One region of the Streptomyces sp. NPDC032091 genome, then DNA from elsewhere that is predicted to be linked to it. Evidence: riboswitches for the same ligand, from Rfam matches in the RefSeq annotation. Region 1 holds a riboswitch; the other holds the start of a gene.
The links. Region 1 has a riboswitch for cobalamin ahead of ACZ5NJ_RS04805 (acyl-CoA thioesterase). Riboswitches for the same ligand answer to the same signal wherever they lie in the genome.

Region 1 (6,958 bases):
CCGTCCACCGCGTCACGGACGGCCCGCTCGTCGCGTACGTCCGCCTGGATGAGGAGCAGGCGTTCGCCGTGCGCTCCGGCCAGTTCGTCCAGGGGGGAGGTGTCGCGGGCGAGGGCCGAGACGGTGTCGCCGTTCTCCAGTGCCTGGAGCGTGAGTGCGCGGCCGATGCCGGACGTGGCGCCGGTGATCAGCCATGTGCGGTGGGGGGACTGGGAGTTGGATGCCTTCTTCATGTTGCGACCGTAAGGCGTTAGCTCGCAACGAGTCAACCCGGATCGAGATGTCGGTTGCCCACTAGTCGGATTAGTGCGGTCGCTCTGAGGTATCGTGGGGTGATGATCACTGCGGCATCCGGATCCCCCAGACCCAGCCCGCGCACCGTCACGCCGACGGTGGAGGCCGTTCTCGCGTTCGTGAACACGCGCGCGGACGGATCGGGCCGCCGGGAGTTGTTCGAGGACGGGAACGCGTTCGCGGCATGGCTGGCGGAGCGCGAGGAGTTCGGCGGCGACACCGTGGTGACCGACGCCGACGCCGCCGTCGCACGGGAGCTGCGCGATGCCCTGGTGACCCTGCTGCTCGCCCACTCGGGCGATGAGGAGAGCCTCGGTGAGCCGCTGCTGCGCGCCGAGCGGCACCTGCGCCGCGTGGGGGCGCTCTACCCCCTGGCGCCGGTGGTCACGGCCGGCGGTGTGGAGCTGGCCTCGCCACAGACGGGGGTGCCGCGGGTGTTCGGAACCGTACTGGCCGCGGTGACGACGTTCGCGCAGAGCGGCGACTGGGGGCGCATCAAGGCCTGCCGGAACCCCCCGTGCCACTTCGGTTTCCTCGACCGCACCCGCAACGGTGCGGGGCTGTACTGCAGTACGGGCTGCGGCTCCCAGGTGTCCATGCGCAAGCACCGCCGACGGCAGCGCGACAGCAGCGACGCGCCGCCGTCGGAGACGTAGGACCCAAGAGCCGAGACGGGCCCCTCCGGGATCAGGTGCCCGTCGCCGCCTGATGTCGCAGCTGGGCCCAGGCCGTCTCCTGCAACGCGGCGTCCCTCAGCACGTCCGCCGCCGTGCAGGCCAGCGCCCGCGTCGAGGCGAGCATCGCCCGCCGCCCTCGCGCGGAGGCCGCGGCGCGCGCGAAGCCGGCCGTGTGGTCGGAGCCCGGTTCGTCCATGATGGCCACGAACGGGTGGATGGCCGGAACGCGGTGGCTCACGTCACCGATGTCCGACGATCCGAGGTACACACCGGGCGCCGGACTGCCGACCTCGATTCCGGCCCGCCGGATGTGGTGGGCGAACCGGTCGGACAGCGCCCGGTTGTTGCGGAAGTGCCGGTATCCGGCGCCGACCGGGGTGACCTCGGCCGTGGTGCGTGTCGCCGTGGCGATCCCCCGGGCGCACGAGGCGAGTTCCGCCGCCAGCTCGTCGAGCGCGCCCGTCGTGGCCCCGCGCAGCCCGAACAGCCCCTCGGCGTACGCGGGCACCACGTTGGTGGCTTCGCCCCCGTGCGTCACGATGCCCTGGAGGTGCGAGCCGGGCGGGAGCCGCCTGCTCAGTACGGCGGTGGTGTTGAACAGCTGGATCAGGGCGGCGAGCGCGTCGATGCCCTCCGTCGGGTTGCCGGTGGGGTGGGCGGCGCGGCCGTGGAAGCCGACCCGGACCTGGCGCTGCGCGGTCAACGGCGCCCACGCCCAGCTGTGCACCCCGGGGTGGAACATGAGAGCGGCGTCCACGCCGTCGAAGACCCCGGCCGAGGCCAGCGCCACCTTGCCGCCGCCGCGCTCCTCGGCCGGTGTGCCCACGGCGAGCACCGTGCCCGGTGCGTCACCGAGCGCCGCCCGCACCGCGGCCGCCGCGCCCAGCCCGGCGGCCGCGATCAGGTTGTGCCCGCACGCGTGCCCCAGGCCGGGCAGGGCGTCGTACTCCATGAGCAGGGCCACCCGAGGCCCTTCGCCGCTGCCGGAGCGGGCGACGAACGCGGTCGGCAGTCCGGCCGTGCCCCGTTCGACGGCGAAGCCCTCCTGTTCGAGCTCGGCGCTCAGCAGGGCGCAGGCCCGATGCTCCGCGTAGGAGGGCTCGGGGTCGCGGTGCAGGGCGCAACCGATGTCCCAGAGCCTGCCGGCGCGCGAGGCCACCTCGTCCTCGATCCGGGCGTACGGGCCTTCAGGGGGCGACACGTGTCCTCCCATGTCAGGGGGTGGCGTCCGGCCTGTGGGGTTCGGCCTGTGGCGTTCGGGATTCCGGCCGCGAACGCTCCTGCTCGTGCCGCGCGTGCCCCGGGGCGCTCCGCACAAACCCGGACGGGGAGTGGCATGCCCGTGCGATCGAGCTCGTGGTCGGATTCCGGCCAGCGTCCGCGGACCACGTCGCGCAGGCTGGGCGCATGACCACACTGACCTACCGCCCGTTGGCCATCGCCCCCCACGTCCTCCAGGAGCTCCGCGACCACGACGACGCCGGTGTCGTCCCTCGCCCCTATGCCCTTGACGCGGCAGGAGCACCGTTGCGCTGCTGTCTGCGCCGGAGCCGCGCCGATGAGCGGATCTCGCTGGTGTCGTACGCTCCGCTGCGCAGGTGGGCGGCGGAGGTGGGCTGCGACCCGGGAGCCTATGACGAGACCGGCCCCGTCTTCGTCCACTCCGGCCGCTGTGAGGGCCCGGATCCGGTCTCCGGCCATGCGTTCGCCGAGACCGGAGCGCTGCGCGCCTTCCGCCGCTACGACACTGCGGGCCACATCACCGGTGGCGCGATCGTGCGGTTGCCGGACGATCCCGCCCAGTCGCAGGCGGCCGTGGACCAGGCCCTGCGCACGGCCTTCGCCTCCCCGGACGTCGCCCTCGTCCACGTACGGGCGGTGGAGTACGGCTGCTTCCTGTACGAGGTGCGCAGGCCCTGACCGGAGAGTGCCTGGCATTCGTTGTCTTGACAACAGTTGTCTCGACAATGATGCTGGGAGGGTGACAGCATCAAGCAGCGGTCTTCGCGACCACCTCGGGTACTGGCTGCGCCGGCTCTCCGACGAGGTCCACGGCCGCTTCGAGAAACAACTCGCGGAACACGGGGTGACCGTCTCCCAGTGGGCGGTCCTCATCACCGTCCACCGTGACGACGCCAGCACCACCCGGGAGGTGGCCCGCTACGTCGGCATCGACGCCGGCGCGGTCTCCCGCCTGGTCGACCGGCTGATCGCCAAGGGGCTGATGTCCCGCGAGAGCGACCCCGGATCCCGGCGCATCATGCGGCTCACCCTCACCGAGGCCGGCCGCGACCTCACACCGCGCCTGGCGGAGATCGCCGATCTCAACGACGCCCACTTCTTCGCCCACCTCGACCCGGCCCGGCGCCTCCTGCTGGAGGACTGGATCCGCGGTCTGGTCGGCGACGTCCCACCCGACCCCCCTGCCCCCGGAAAGGCCCCGCCATGAACACCCCCCACGCCACCGCCCGCTCGGTGACCAAGACCGTCGGCATCGACCGTCCCGCCGCGGAGGTCTTCGCCTACCTCCGCGACCCCGCGAACTGGCCCGCCTGGGCCGTCGTCAACGTCAAGGCCATCGAACCCACCGACGACCCCGACTGGTGGCTGATGGCCACCCCGCACGGGCCCGCCCGGCTCCGCATCCGCGCCAACGCCGCATTCGGTCTCCTCGACCACGACTACGTGGAGGAGCAGGCGTCCTGGCAGGTCCCGGCCCGCGTCGTCGCCAACGGCACCGGAGCGGAGTTCATGATGACCTTCTTCCAGCCGCCCGCCTTCACCGATGCCTACTTCGACGCGCAGACGGCCCTCGTGGACACCGAACTGGCCACGCTCAAAAGCATCCTGGAAAGTGCGGCGTGACACCGGGCGGGGTTCAGCGCACGGTGTCGGGCACAGGGCGGCCGGTGCCGTACGAGGCGGCCATGGGCGACGTACCGGTGGTGACGAACGCCTTGATCCCCGCCAGGTAGGAGTCCCGGTCGATCAGCCCGTCACGGTCGACGTCCAGGCCGTCGAAGGCCGCCGCGGCGTCGGACTCGGCGTTTCCGGCCGCCGTGCGCATGCGGGTGAACTCCGCACGGTCCAGGCGCCCGTCGCCGTCGGCGTCCGCGATGTCGAACAGGGAGCCCAGCGCGGGCCGGCAGGAGCGCTCGAACGCGTCATGCCCCACCCACGCGCGGTACTCCTCGAAGGTCACCCGGCCGTCGTGGTCACCGTCCATGTCCGCGAAGACCGCCTCGTGCGCCGCCCGCGACGCCACGACGACCGGGTGCGAGGTGTCGCGGCCCATGGCCGACGCCACCCGCTCCACCCGTCCGAGGTACTCGTCATGGGTCACCACACCGTCACCATCGACATCCAGCATGGCGAAGATGCGGTGCCGCGGAGAATCGGACACGGACTGGGACACGGGGCCTCCCGGCTGCCTTGGACGCACGACGACGCTCGCTCTGAGCACTGTCAGCGACCTTAGAAGCAGCGCACCGGAGGCGAATCGATACGCCGGAACCTCATCCCCTCCCCCGGCCCGCACATCACCCGTTCGCACCACACCGGCAGCCCGGGGAAGGAGACCGCGTAAGGTGAGGGCGCAGCTGGTTCGCCCCCCGTCAACTCCGTGGCGTGGTGCGTCGTAAGAGGGAACCCGGTGGGAATCCGGGACTGCCCCGCAGCGGTGAGCGGGAACGACCGCCGTCATACGCACTGGGACCGGAGCCGGTCCTGGGAAGCGACGGCCAGTAGGTGCCCGCCGGGAGACCGGCAGGCGTGTCCGCGAGTCCGAAGACCTGCCCGCTGCCCGTGCGCGACGAGCGCGTACGGAGACCCGAGGGCCTCGTGGGCGGGCCGGCGGCAGCGGGCACAGCGTGCCCGCCGCTCCTTCGCGCCCCGAACGCCGTCGGGTCGAGCCACGACTCGCGAAGGAGAGTTCCGTGACCACGGACATCACCGCAGGCTCCCGCGCCCACAAGGCGCCCGCCGACTCCCGGGTGACCCTCGCCCACATCATGAGCGAGCACGACACCAACCTCTACGGCACCATCCACGGAGGCGTCGTCATGAAGCTCATCGACGACGCGGCCGCGGCCTCGGCCGGCCGCCATGCCGACGGGCCGGCCGTGACGGTCTCCGTGGACCGCATGACCTTCCTCGCCCCGGCCCGCGCCGGGGACCTCCTCACCGTCCACGCCCTCCTCGAACGCGCCGGCCGCACCTCGATGACGGTGGGCGTACGCGTCACCGCCGAACGCTGGAACGCCACCACCACTCCCGCGACCGACGTGGCCACGGCCCGCCTGACCTTCGTCGCCATAGACGCCGAGGGGCGGCCGCGACCGGTCCCCGGTCTGCTGGAGGCGTAGGCGGCGACGTCAGTACCTCGCGGCGGCGGGTGTCGGTGTGGCGTGTACGGAGCCGAGCAGGCGCAGGGCCTGTGCGCTGGGGCTGCCGGGCTCCGCCTGGTAGACGACGAGCTGCTGGCCCGGGGCGGCCCGTACGTCGAAGGCGTGGTAGGTGAGGTGCAGGGCGCCGACGTCGGGGTGGAGGAAGTGCTTGGCCGCGCGGGTCTTGGCGCGGACGGTGTGGGTGCTCCACAGGCGGGCGAAGTCCGCGCTGCGTGCGCGCAGTCCGTCGACGAGGACGCGCAGCCGGGGGTGTGCGGGATGCAGGCCTTCGGCTTCGCGGAGGTGGCCGACGACGGCTTCGGCCGTGTGGTCCCACCGGGGGTGGAAGGGGCGGCTCGCCGGGTCGAGGAAGACCATCGTGGCGAGGTTGTCCGCCGGGTCGAAGGGGGCGTAGAGGGCTTCGGCGAGGGCGTTGGCGGCGAGGACGTCGAGGGTCGGGGCGATGACGAAGGCGGGGGTGTCGGGGTAGCCGTCGATCAGCGTCCGCAGGGCGGGGTCGGCCCGGGGCATGTCGGTGCGGTGGGGGCGGGCCGGGCTCGTGCCGGCCAGCCGGTGCAGGTGGGCGGCGGTGTCGGCGTCGAGGAGCAGGGCGCGGCCGAGGGCGTCCACGACGGGGGGCGAGGGGTGGCGTTCGCGGCCTTGTTCCAGGCGGGTGTAGTAGTCGGCGTTCACGCCGGCCAGGACGGCCACCTCCTCGCGCCGTAGCCCCGGTACCCGGCGCAGGCCGTGGCTCGCCATGCCGACCTCGTCCGGTCGGACGGAGGCGCGGCGTGCGCGCAGGAACTCACCCAGGTGGTTGCCGGTCATGACCTGAAGGTTAGGGCGCCGGCCGCGGGCGGTGCCTGGGTGTGCCGCACCCAGGCGGGGTGCGGCCTGGTGGCTGCGCGGCGCCCGGCGCAGAGTCGGTGCCCTGCCGAGAAAGAGGGAGCCGGGATGTTGAGTACCCACATGGCCAAGGTCGTCGCCGTCACCGGGGCGAGCAGCGGGATCGGTGAGGCGACCGCCCGCCGGCTCGCCGCCGACGGCCACCGCGTGTTCCTCGGAGCACGCCGCACCGAGCGTCTCCAGCGGATCGCCCGGGAGATCACCGCCAGCGGCGGCACGGCGGAGGCCCGCCGGCTGGACGTCACCGACCTCGCCGATGTGCAGGGGTTCGTCCGGGCCGCCCGCGAGCGCTACGGGCGGGTGGACGTGCTGGTCAACAACGCGGGCGTCATGCCGCTCTCGCCGCTGGAGGAGCTACGGACGCGGGAGTGGGACCGGATGATCGACGTGAACGTGCGGGGCGTCCTGCACGGGATCGCCGCCGTGCTCCCCGGGATGCGCGCCCAGGGCGGCGGGCACGTCGTCAACGTCGCGTCCGTCGGAGCGTACGAGGTCGTGCCCACCGCCGCCGTCTACTGCGCCACCAAGTACGCCGTCCGCGCGATCAGCGAGGGTCTGCGCAAGGAGTCCGCCGGCGACGTCCGGGTGACGGTGGTCTCCCCCGGGGTGACCGTGTCCGAACTCGCCGACCACCTCACGGATCCGGCCGCCCGGGAGGCGATGCGCAGCTACCGCTCGGTCGCGCTGCCGGCCGGC
Region 2 (6,958 bases), on a different contig from region 1:
TGTCGATCGACGGCTGCTTCCAGGCGGTCTGCCAGTTCAGCTCGACCTTGCCCGTCGCCGCGTTCCAGGTGAACTGGGCGCGGTTGGGGTTCTTGGTGATGGAGAGGTAGAAGGAGGCGTAGGTCTCGATGCCGGTCGGAAGCGGGGCCACCTCGGCGAAGGCGCCGCCCGCGTCCCAGTTGTCGATGCCCCCGCAGGGGATGGACGCCTGCACCTTGCCCGTCGGGTCCCACAGGTGGTTCGCCCGGCCGCACATGACGTTGCCGTTGTCGCCCCAGCCCTTGCCGATCTCGTCGTTGAGCAGCGGCAGCGCCCCGGTGGCCTTCAGCCGGACCAGCAGCTTGCTGGTGCCGACGCTGCCGGCGGCGAAGAACACCCGGTCGGCGGTGACGCTCTTGACGGCGACCACGTCGCCGGAGGTGTTCAGCTCCTCCATGGCGACCGTGTAGCCGCCACCGTCCGAGGGGGAGACGGTGGTGACGCGGTGCAGGGGGGAGATGGCCACCTTGCCGGTCGCCCGCGCGGTGGCGAGGTAGGTCTTCTGGAGGGACTTCTTGCCGGCGTTGTTGCCGTAGAGGATCTCCCCGTCCACGGCGGACTTGGGGACGGTTCCGGCCACCTCCTGCTTCATGTAGTCCCAGTCGTAGACGTCGGGCACGAAGACGAAGGGGAAGCCGGAGCGCTGGGCGTGCCTGCGGCCCACGCGGGCGAACTGGTAGCAGTCCACCGTCTCGAACCAGTCGGGGTCGACGAGGCCCACCCCGAGGCCGGCGTTGGCCCGGGGGTAGTAGGTGGAGTACATCTCGTCGGGGTCCACCGTGGGGAGGATCGCGGCGAAGTTCTGCCGCTTGGGGGTCACCGCCATACCGCCGTTGACGAGCGAGCCGCCGCCGACGCCGCGGCCCTGGTAGACGATGATCCCGCCCATCTCCTCGGCGTCGAGGATGCCCGTGTACTTCGGGACGTCCTTGTCGATGGGGAAGCCGAGGAAGTTGCTCAGCGGCGCCTTCGTGCGGGTGCGCAGCCAGAAGGAGCGGTAGTCGGGCTTGGTGGTGTTGGCGAAGATCTTGCCGTCGGTGCCCGGGGTGTCCCAGGCCATGCCCATCTCGACCATGTGGACGTCGACGCCGGCCTGGGCGAGCCGCAACGCGGCGACCGAGCCGCCGTAACCGGTGCCGATGACGAGGGCCGGGACACGGGTCCCGGACGCGAGGGGGGCGTGCGCGACGGTGGAGCCGGTGGCGGGATTCGCGCGGGCGGCGCTGGTGTTGACGGAAAGCGCCATGGCTCCCAGAAGAGAACCGGTTCCAGCGATGAATCCGCGCCGGGAGACACCCTTGGACACCTTGCTGTGCAGGGACTTGTCACTCATGTGGCGTTCCTCACTCTCGATGGAGTGGGAACAAGTTCTACTGTCGAGTGCCTGCTAAGTCACTAGATGCGTCGAGATAATTTCCGGCCGGTTTCCGCAGGGCCTCAGGACAGGCTCCAGTGCGCGACGTCGTCTCCGAGCCCGGAGTCCAGTGCGAACTGCACCGCCGCCGGGCGGGCTTCCCGCGGCAGCCGGAAGACGACGTAGCCCGCGGCCGACCGGCCCGGGGCGAGGGTGAGGGTGTCGGGAAGGGCCGGGCCCGCGTCCGTGGCATCCCCGAGACCGGTGAACCGCCGCCCTGTGGTGTCCAGGAGGTGCGCGGACGGGGCGGGGGAGTCCTCGTACGGCACGGTCCCCGTGTTCTCCAGGCGCAGCTCCACGGCGACCAGCCGGTCGGCCCCGGGCGCCGGCGCCGGGCCCGCGGGGTCGACGACCCGGGTGAGGGTGACGTCGAGGCGCTCCCCGGGCCGGTCACCGTCGAGGGAGACGGTCTCGCCGGAGCCGCCGGTGCCCGCGCCGAGCAGCAGCGCCGCGAGGAGGGGAGCCAGGAGGAGACGGGCGGCCTTGGCCGCGCGCCCCGGACCCGCGTGGCCCGTGTGGCTGCCGTGACGCATGACCGACCTCCTCCACCCCCCTCGCCGCCCACGATCCTCCGTACGGGCCGGTCCCGCCACCGGCGGCGTTCGAGGGCCTTCATGGGGCAAACACCGCATCTGGCAGACTTGGCCGCATTGTCCCGGGCGGTGCAGGACAGGAAACCGGTGCGAATCCGGTGCGGTCCCGCCACTGTGACCGGCGGCCCCTTGCACGGGGCCCCGGGAGTCAGACACTGACGCGCCGCCTCTTCACTTCGACCGGGGACGAGGATCCCCCGGAGAGGCCTCACCATGCCGCGTTTCCGCGCAGCCCTGCGCCCGCTCCCCGCGCTCGCGCTCCTGACGACACTGACGACCCTGACCGCGTGCGCCGGTCCGTCCGGGGCGGGAGGGTCCGCTCCCGGCGCGCACGCGGCGCCCGGGTTCCCGTACACCGTCACCAACTGCGGTGTCGCCACCACCTACCAGGCCCCGCCCCGACGCGCCGTCACCATGAACCAGCACGCCACCGAGATGCTGCTCGCCCTCGGCCTGCAGGACCGGATGGCGGGCACGGCGTACCTCGACGACTCCGTCCTCCCGGCCTACCGGAGCGCCTACGCGGGCATCAAGGTCCTCGCGAAGGAGTACCCCTCGAAGGAGGTCCTCCTCGGCGCCGACCCGGACTTCGTGTACGGCGGCTACTCCAGCGCCTTCGACAAGGGGCAGGGCCGCGACCGGGAGGGGCTGGCCGCGTCCGGCATCGGCTCCCGGCTCAGCGTCGAGTACTGCACCCCGGGCCGGGTCGGGCTCGCGCAGCTGAAGACCGAGATCACCGAGGTCGCCCGGACCTTCGGCGTGCCCGAGCGCGGCACGGCCCTGATCGAGGAGGAGCAGCGCCGGATCGACGCCGTCACCGCGCGGGTCAAGGACCGGGCCCGCCCGGCCGTCTTCGTCTACGACTCGGGCGAGGGCTCCGCCTTCACCTCCGGGGGCAACGGCATCGGCAACGAGATCGTCTCCCTCGCCGGGGGGACGAACGTCTTCGCCGACCTCGACGCCACCTTCGGCGACGTGTCGTGGGAGAAGGTCATCGAGCGCGGGCCCGAGGTCGTCCTCATCTACGACTACGGCGGCACCACCGTGGAGACCAAGAAGCAGCGCCTGTTGAACGATCCGGCACTGGCGGAGGTTCCCGCGGTGAAGAACCGGCGGTTCGTCGTGCTCCCGCTCTCCTCGGCCGTCCTCGGCGTGCGCGTCGCCGACGCCGTGGAGTCCCTGGGCCGCCAGTTGCACCCCGACGCCGCGTGACCGGCCGCCGTCGCACCGCGGCCGTACTGGTGCTGCTGGCGGCCGCGCTGGCGGGCTCGGCGGTGGCGGGGCTGGCGCTGGGGCCCGTGCGCATCGGTCCCGGACAGGTGCTCGACGCCCTGTCGGGCGGGCCCGGGCGTCGCGGAGCCTTCGCTTCCATCGTGTGGGACGTCCGGATGCCGCGGGTGCTGCTCGGGGCCGTGGTCGGCGCCGGCCTCGCGGTCGCGGGCGCCGTGCTCCAGGCCCTCGTCCGCAACGCGCTCGCGGACCCCTTCCTGCTGGGGGCCTCCTCGGGCGCCTCGGCGGGGGCCGTGCTGGTCATCGTGCTGGGCGTGGGGGCGGGCGGCGCCGTCGGGCTCCCGCTGGCCGCCTTCGCCGGCTCCCTCGCCGCGCTCGTCGCCGTCTACGCGCTGGCCCGGCGCGGCGGCACCATGACCACGGGCCGGCTGATCCTGGCCGGGGTGGCCGTGCAGTACGTGCTGTCCGCTCTGACCAGCCTGGTGCTCGTGCTGGCCGCCCATCCGGACCAGATGCGGTCCGTGCTGTTCTGGACCCTCGGCGGCCTGGGCGGGGCCCGCTGGCACGAACTCGCCCTGCCGGCCGCCGCGCTGCTGGCCGGAACCGCTCTGCTCGTCGCCCTCGCACGCCCGCTGGACCTGCTGCTCGCCGGGGAGGAGGGGGCGCGGACCCTCGGCCTGGACACCGGCCGCTTCCGGGCCGCCGTCTTCGTCCTCGCCTCCCTCGTGATCGGGGTGCTCGTGGCCTACAGCGGGGCGATCGGTTTTGTCGGGCTGATGGTTCCGCACGCCGCCCGCATGGTGGTGGGGGCCGGGCACCGGGCGCTGCTGCCCGTCTGCGCGCTCGCCGGGGCGGTGTTCCTGACCCTGGCCGACCTGCTGGCCCGCACGGCGGCCGCGCCCGAGGAGATACCCGTCGGGGTGGTCACCGCGCTGGTGGGCGGCCCGTTCTTCCTGTGGATGCTGCGCAGGTCCACCCGGAGCGAGGGGGTGGCCGGATGACGGGCCGTCCGGCGGAACTCGCGGTCGAGGCCCTGCGTTACGCGGTCGACGGGCGCACGCTGCTGGACGGCGTCGGCCTCGCCGCCCGGCCGGGCGAGACGGTCGGGGTCGTCGGGCCGAACGGCAGCGGCAAGACGACCCTGCTGCGCTGCGTCTACGGCACCCTGCAGCCCACCGCAGGCCGGGTGCTGCTCGACGGGGCCGATGCCGCCGCGCTGGGCGTCAAGGAGCGCGCCCGGCGGGTGGCGGTGGTCCCGCAGGACGCGGCGGGCACCTTCGGGCTGACGGTCCGCGAGGTCGTGTCCATGGGCCGCAGCCCGCACAAGCGGTTCTGGGAGCAGGACGGTCCGGACGACCGCCGGCGCGTCGCCGACGCCTTGGAAGGCGTCGGCGCCTCCGCCTTCGCCGGGCGCCGCTTCGACGGGCTCTCGGGCGGTGAGCGCCAGCGTGCGCTCGTCGCCCGCGCCCTCGTGCAGGAGCCCGGGCTGCTGGCGCTGGACGAGCCGACGAACCACCTGGACATCCGCTGTCAGCTGGAGGTCCTGGGCCTGGTCCGGCGGCTTCCCGTGACGAGCCTGCTCGTGCTGCACGACCTCAACCTGGCCGCGTCCTTCTGCGACCGGCTGTACGTGCTGTCCGGCGGCCGGGTGGTGGCGCAGGGGGCGCCGCGGGACGTGCTCACGGAGCAACTGCTGGCGGAGGTCTACGGGGTCCGCGCCCATGTCGCCGTCCATCCCGCGACGGGCGCTGCGAACATCGTGTACCTCCCGGACCGGCCCGCCGGCGGGGACCCGGCGGCCGGCGGAGGGCTGCCGGCCGTCAGGCCTCCGGCTGGGCCAGCCGCCTGAGCAGGGGGACCGCGTCGTCGAGGGGGACCGTGCGGAAGAACCGCGCGTCGGCCTCCTCGACGGCGGCCACGGCGCGGGGTGCCAGCTCGGCCCCGGCGGCGGTGACGCGCAGCCGCTTGGCGCGGGTGTCGGCCGGGTCGACCTCGCGCTCGACGAGCCCCTTCTGTTCCAAGGCGCGCAGCACCTGGGAGGTCATCTTGACGTCCGTGCCGGCCTGGCGCGCCAGGGCCAGCTGGTTGGGGTGCTCGCCCTGGCCGTTGAGCCACCAGGCACAGGCCAGCAGGACGAACTGGACGTGGGTGAGGCCGAGCGGGGTCAGTGCCGCCGAGACCTCCCGCTGCCAGCGCAGGGTGGCGTGCCAGAGGAGGAAGCCGGGGCTCTCGCCGGGGCTGAGGGCCATCAGCGCGCCGCCGACTCCGCCAGCGCGGCCATGGTCTCGGGCCAGTCGGCGGTGATGCCCGGGCCGATCTCGGCGCCGGCCTCGTCCGCTCCGTCGCCGGTGATCTCCATCCGGTAGGTGATGCGGACCGGGCCGTCGGGGGTGGGGTCGATCCGGTGGACCGTCCGCAGGAGCAGCCCGCCGAACCGGGCCTCGTCGACGAAGAGCGCGTCCTCGACGGCCTCGGCGACGACCAGCGGTACCGGGTCCTCGCCGGGCGGCGTCATCGTGATGCGGGCTCCGGCGGCGAAGGGGCCGTCGATCTCGATGCGCTCGATGCCGGGATTCCAGTCACCCCAGTTCTCGACGTCGGCCCAGAGGCGCCAGATCGCCGAGGGGTCGGCGCCGGTCTCGATGCTGTGCTCGTACGTCCACATGACGCGTTCTCCTCTGTCGCCGGGTTGTTCATCTGCTCGCAGATTATCTGTGTGCAGACTATCTGTCCAGGGTTCCGCGCCGCCGGGGGTGCCCGGGGGAGGGGGAGGGTGCGCGAAGGGCCCGCCGCACGGTGCGCGGCGGGCCCCTCGGTTGCTCATCAGCCGCCGTACGGGCGGGTGATGATCTCCATGGCATGGCCGGCGGGGTCGAGGAAGTAGACCCCGCGCCCGCCGTCGTTGTGGTTGATCTCGCCCGGGTGCTTGCGGTGCGGATCGGCGAAGTACTCGATGCCGCCCGCCCGGATCTTCTCGAAGGCGGAGTCGAACTCCTCCTCCGAGATGAGGAACGCGTAGTGCTGCGGGGTGATGGACTCGAACGGGATGGTGGCGAAGTCCAGGGTCACCCCGTTGCCGGTCTCCACCGGGATGAACGGGCCCCACTCCGGGCCGACTTCGAGACCGAGGATGTGTGCCAGGAACGTGGCGGACTCCCGGTTGTCACGGGAGTGGACGATCGTGTGGTTCAACTGCACGGACATGTGTGAATGCCTCCACAAGGCATGTCACGGCACCTCCATGCCTCACCCGGTCGGTGACCGGCACGCGATGCCGTCGCCCTGATCCTAGGCACCCCGGCCGTGCCCGGTCCACCGGAATTCGGGTGCCCGGAGGCCTCACGAACCCCCGTACACCGCCTTGACGTTGTCCTGCGCCGGGTGCGTCCGGCCGGCCGGGCCGGCGGCGAACACGCGCAGCAGGTTCTCCGTCACCCGGGTGGTCAGCGCACCGGCACGGGCGTCCAGGCCGTGATGGGCTCCGCTGCGCCCGTCACCGGTCGCGTCGAGCGCCTCGACCCAGCGCATCGTGCCGGTCGCGAAGACCCCGGCCCCGCTCGGCACCGTGTGGTACGCCGTGTCCTGGTGACTCGGCCGGCCCTCGCAGACCACGGGGGAGTGGGCCAGAATCTCGATCGGACGCGGCGTCGGGAACCCCGTGTTCACCTTGTCGTACTCCACC

Region 2: it holds a riboswitch for cobalamin, as region 1 does, so the genes downstream of both, ACZ5NJ_RS24980 (ABC transporter substrate-binding protein) here and ACZ5NJ_RS04805 (acyl-CoA thioesterase) in region 1, are expected to answer to the same signal.

Annotation. Positions count from the first base shown of each region.
Region 1 covers NZ_JBVILR010000002.1:397,887-404,844, reverse strand. Annotated here, with positions in the region: gene ACZ5NJ_RS04840 (SDR family NAD(P)-dependent oxidoreductase) at 1-233, opposite strand, end outside; gene ACZ5NJ_RS04835 (CGNR zinc finger domain-containing protein) at 336-950, shown strand; gene ACZ5NJ_RS04830 (amidohydrolase) at 982-2,172, opposite strand; gene ACZ5NJ_RS04825 (DUF1203 domain-containing protein) at 2,379-2,891, shown strand; gene ACZ5NJ_RS04820 (MarR family winged helix-turn-helix transcriptional regulator) at 2,953-3,420, shown strand; gene ACZ5NJ_RS04815 (SRPBCC family protein) at 3,417-3,836, shown strand; gene ACZ5NJ_RS04810 (EF-hand domain-containing protein) at 3,850-4,341, opposite strand; cobalamin riboswitch at 4,555-4,784, shown strand; gene ACZ5NJ_RS04805 (acyl-CoA thioesterase) at 4,907-5,335, shown strand; gene ACZ5NJ_RS04800 (helix-turn-helix transcriptional regulator) at 5,345-6,184, opposite strand; gene ACZ5NJ_RS04795 (SDR family oxidoreductase) at 6,311-6,958, shown strand, end outside.
Region 2 covers NZ_JBVILR010000016.1:182,292-189,249, forward strand. Annotated here, with positions in the region: gene ACZ5NJ_RS24970 (GMC oxidoreductase) at 1-1,372, opposite strand, end outside; gene ACZ5NJ_RS24975 (DUF4352 domain-containing protein) at 1,477-1,986, opposite strand; cobalamin riboswitch at 2,083-2,224, shown strand; gene ACZ5NJ_RS24980 (ABC transporter substrate-binding protein) at 2,260-3,258, shown strand; gene ACZ5NJ_RS24985 (FecCD family ABC transporter permease) at 3,255-4,277, shown strand; gene ACZ5NJ_RS24990 (ABC transporter ATP-binding protein) at 4,274-5,125, shown strand; gene ACZ5NJ_RS24995 (MarR family winged helix-turn-helix transcriptional regulator) at 5,097-5,525, opposite strand; gene ACZ5NJ_RS25000 (SRPBCC family protein) at 5,525-5,941, opposite strand; gene ACZ5NJ_RS25005 (VOC family protein) at 6,100-6,480, opposite strand; gene ACZ5NJ_RS25010 (N,N-dimethylformamidase beta subunit family domain-containing protein) at 6,616-6,958, opposite strand, start outside.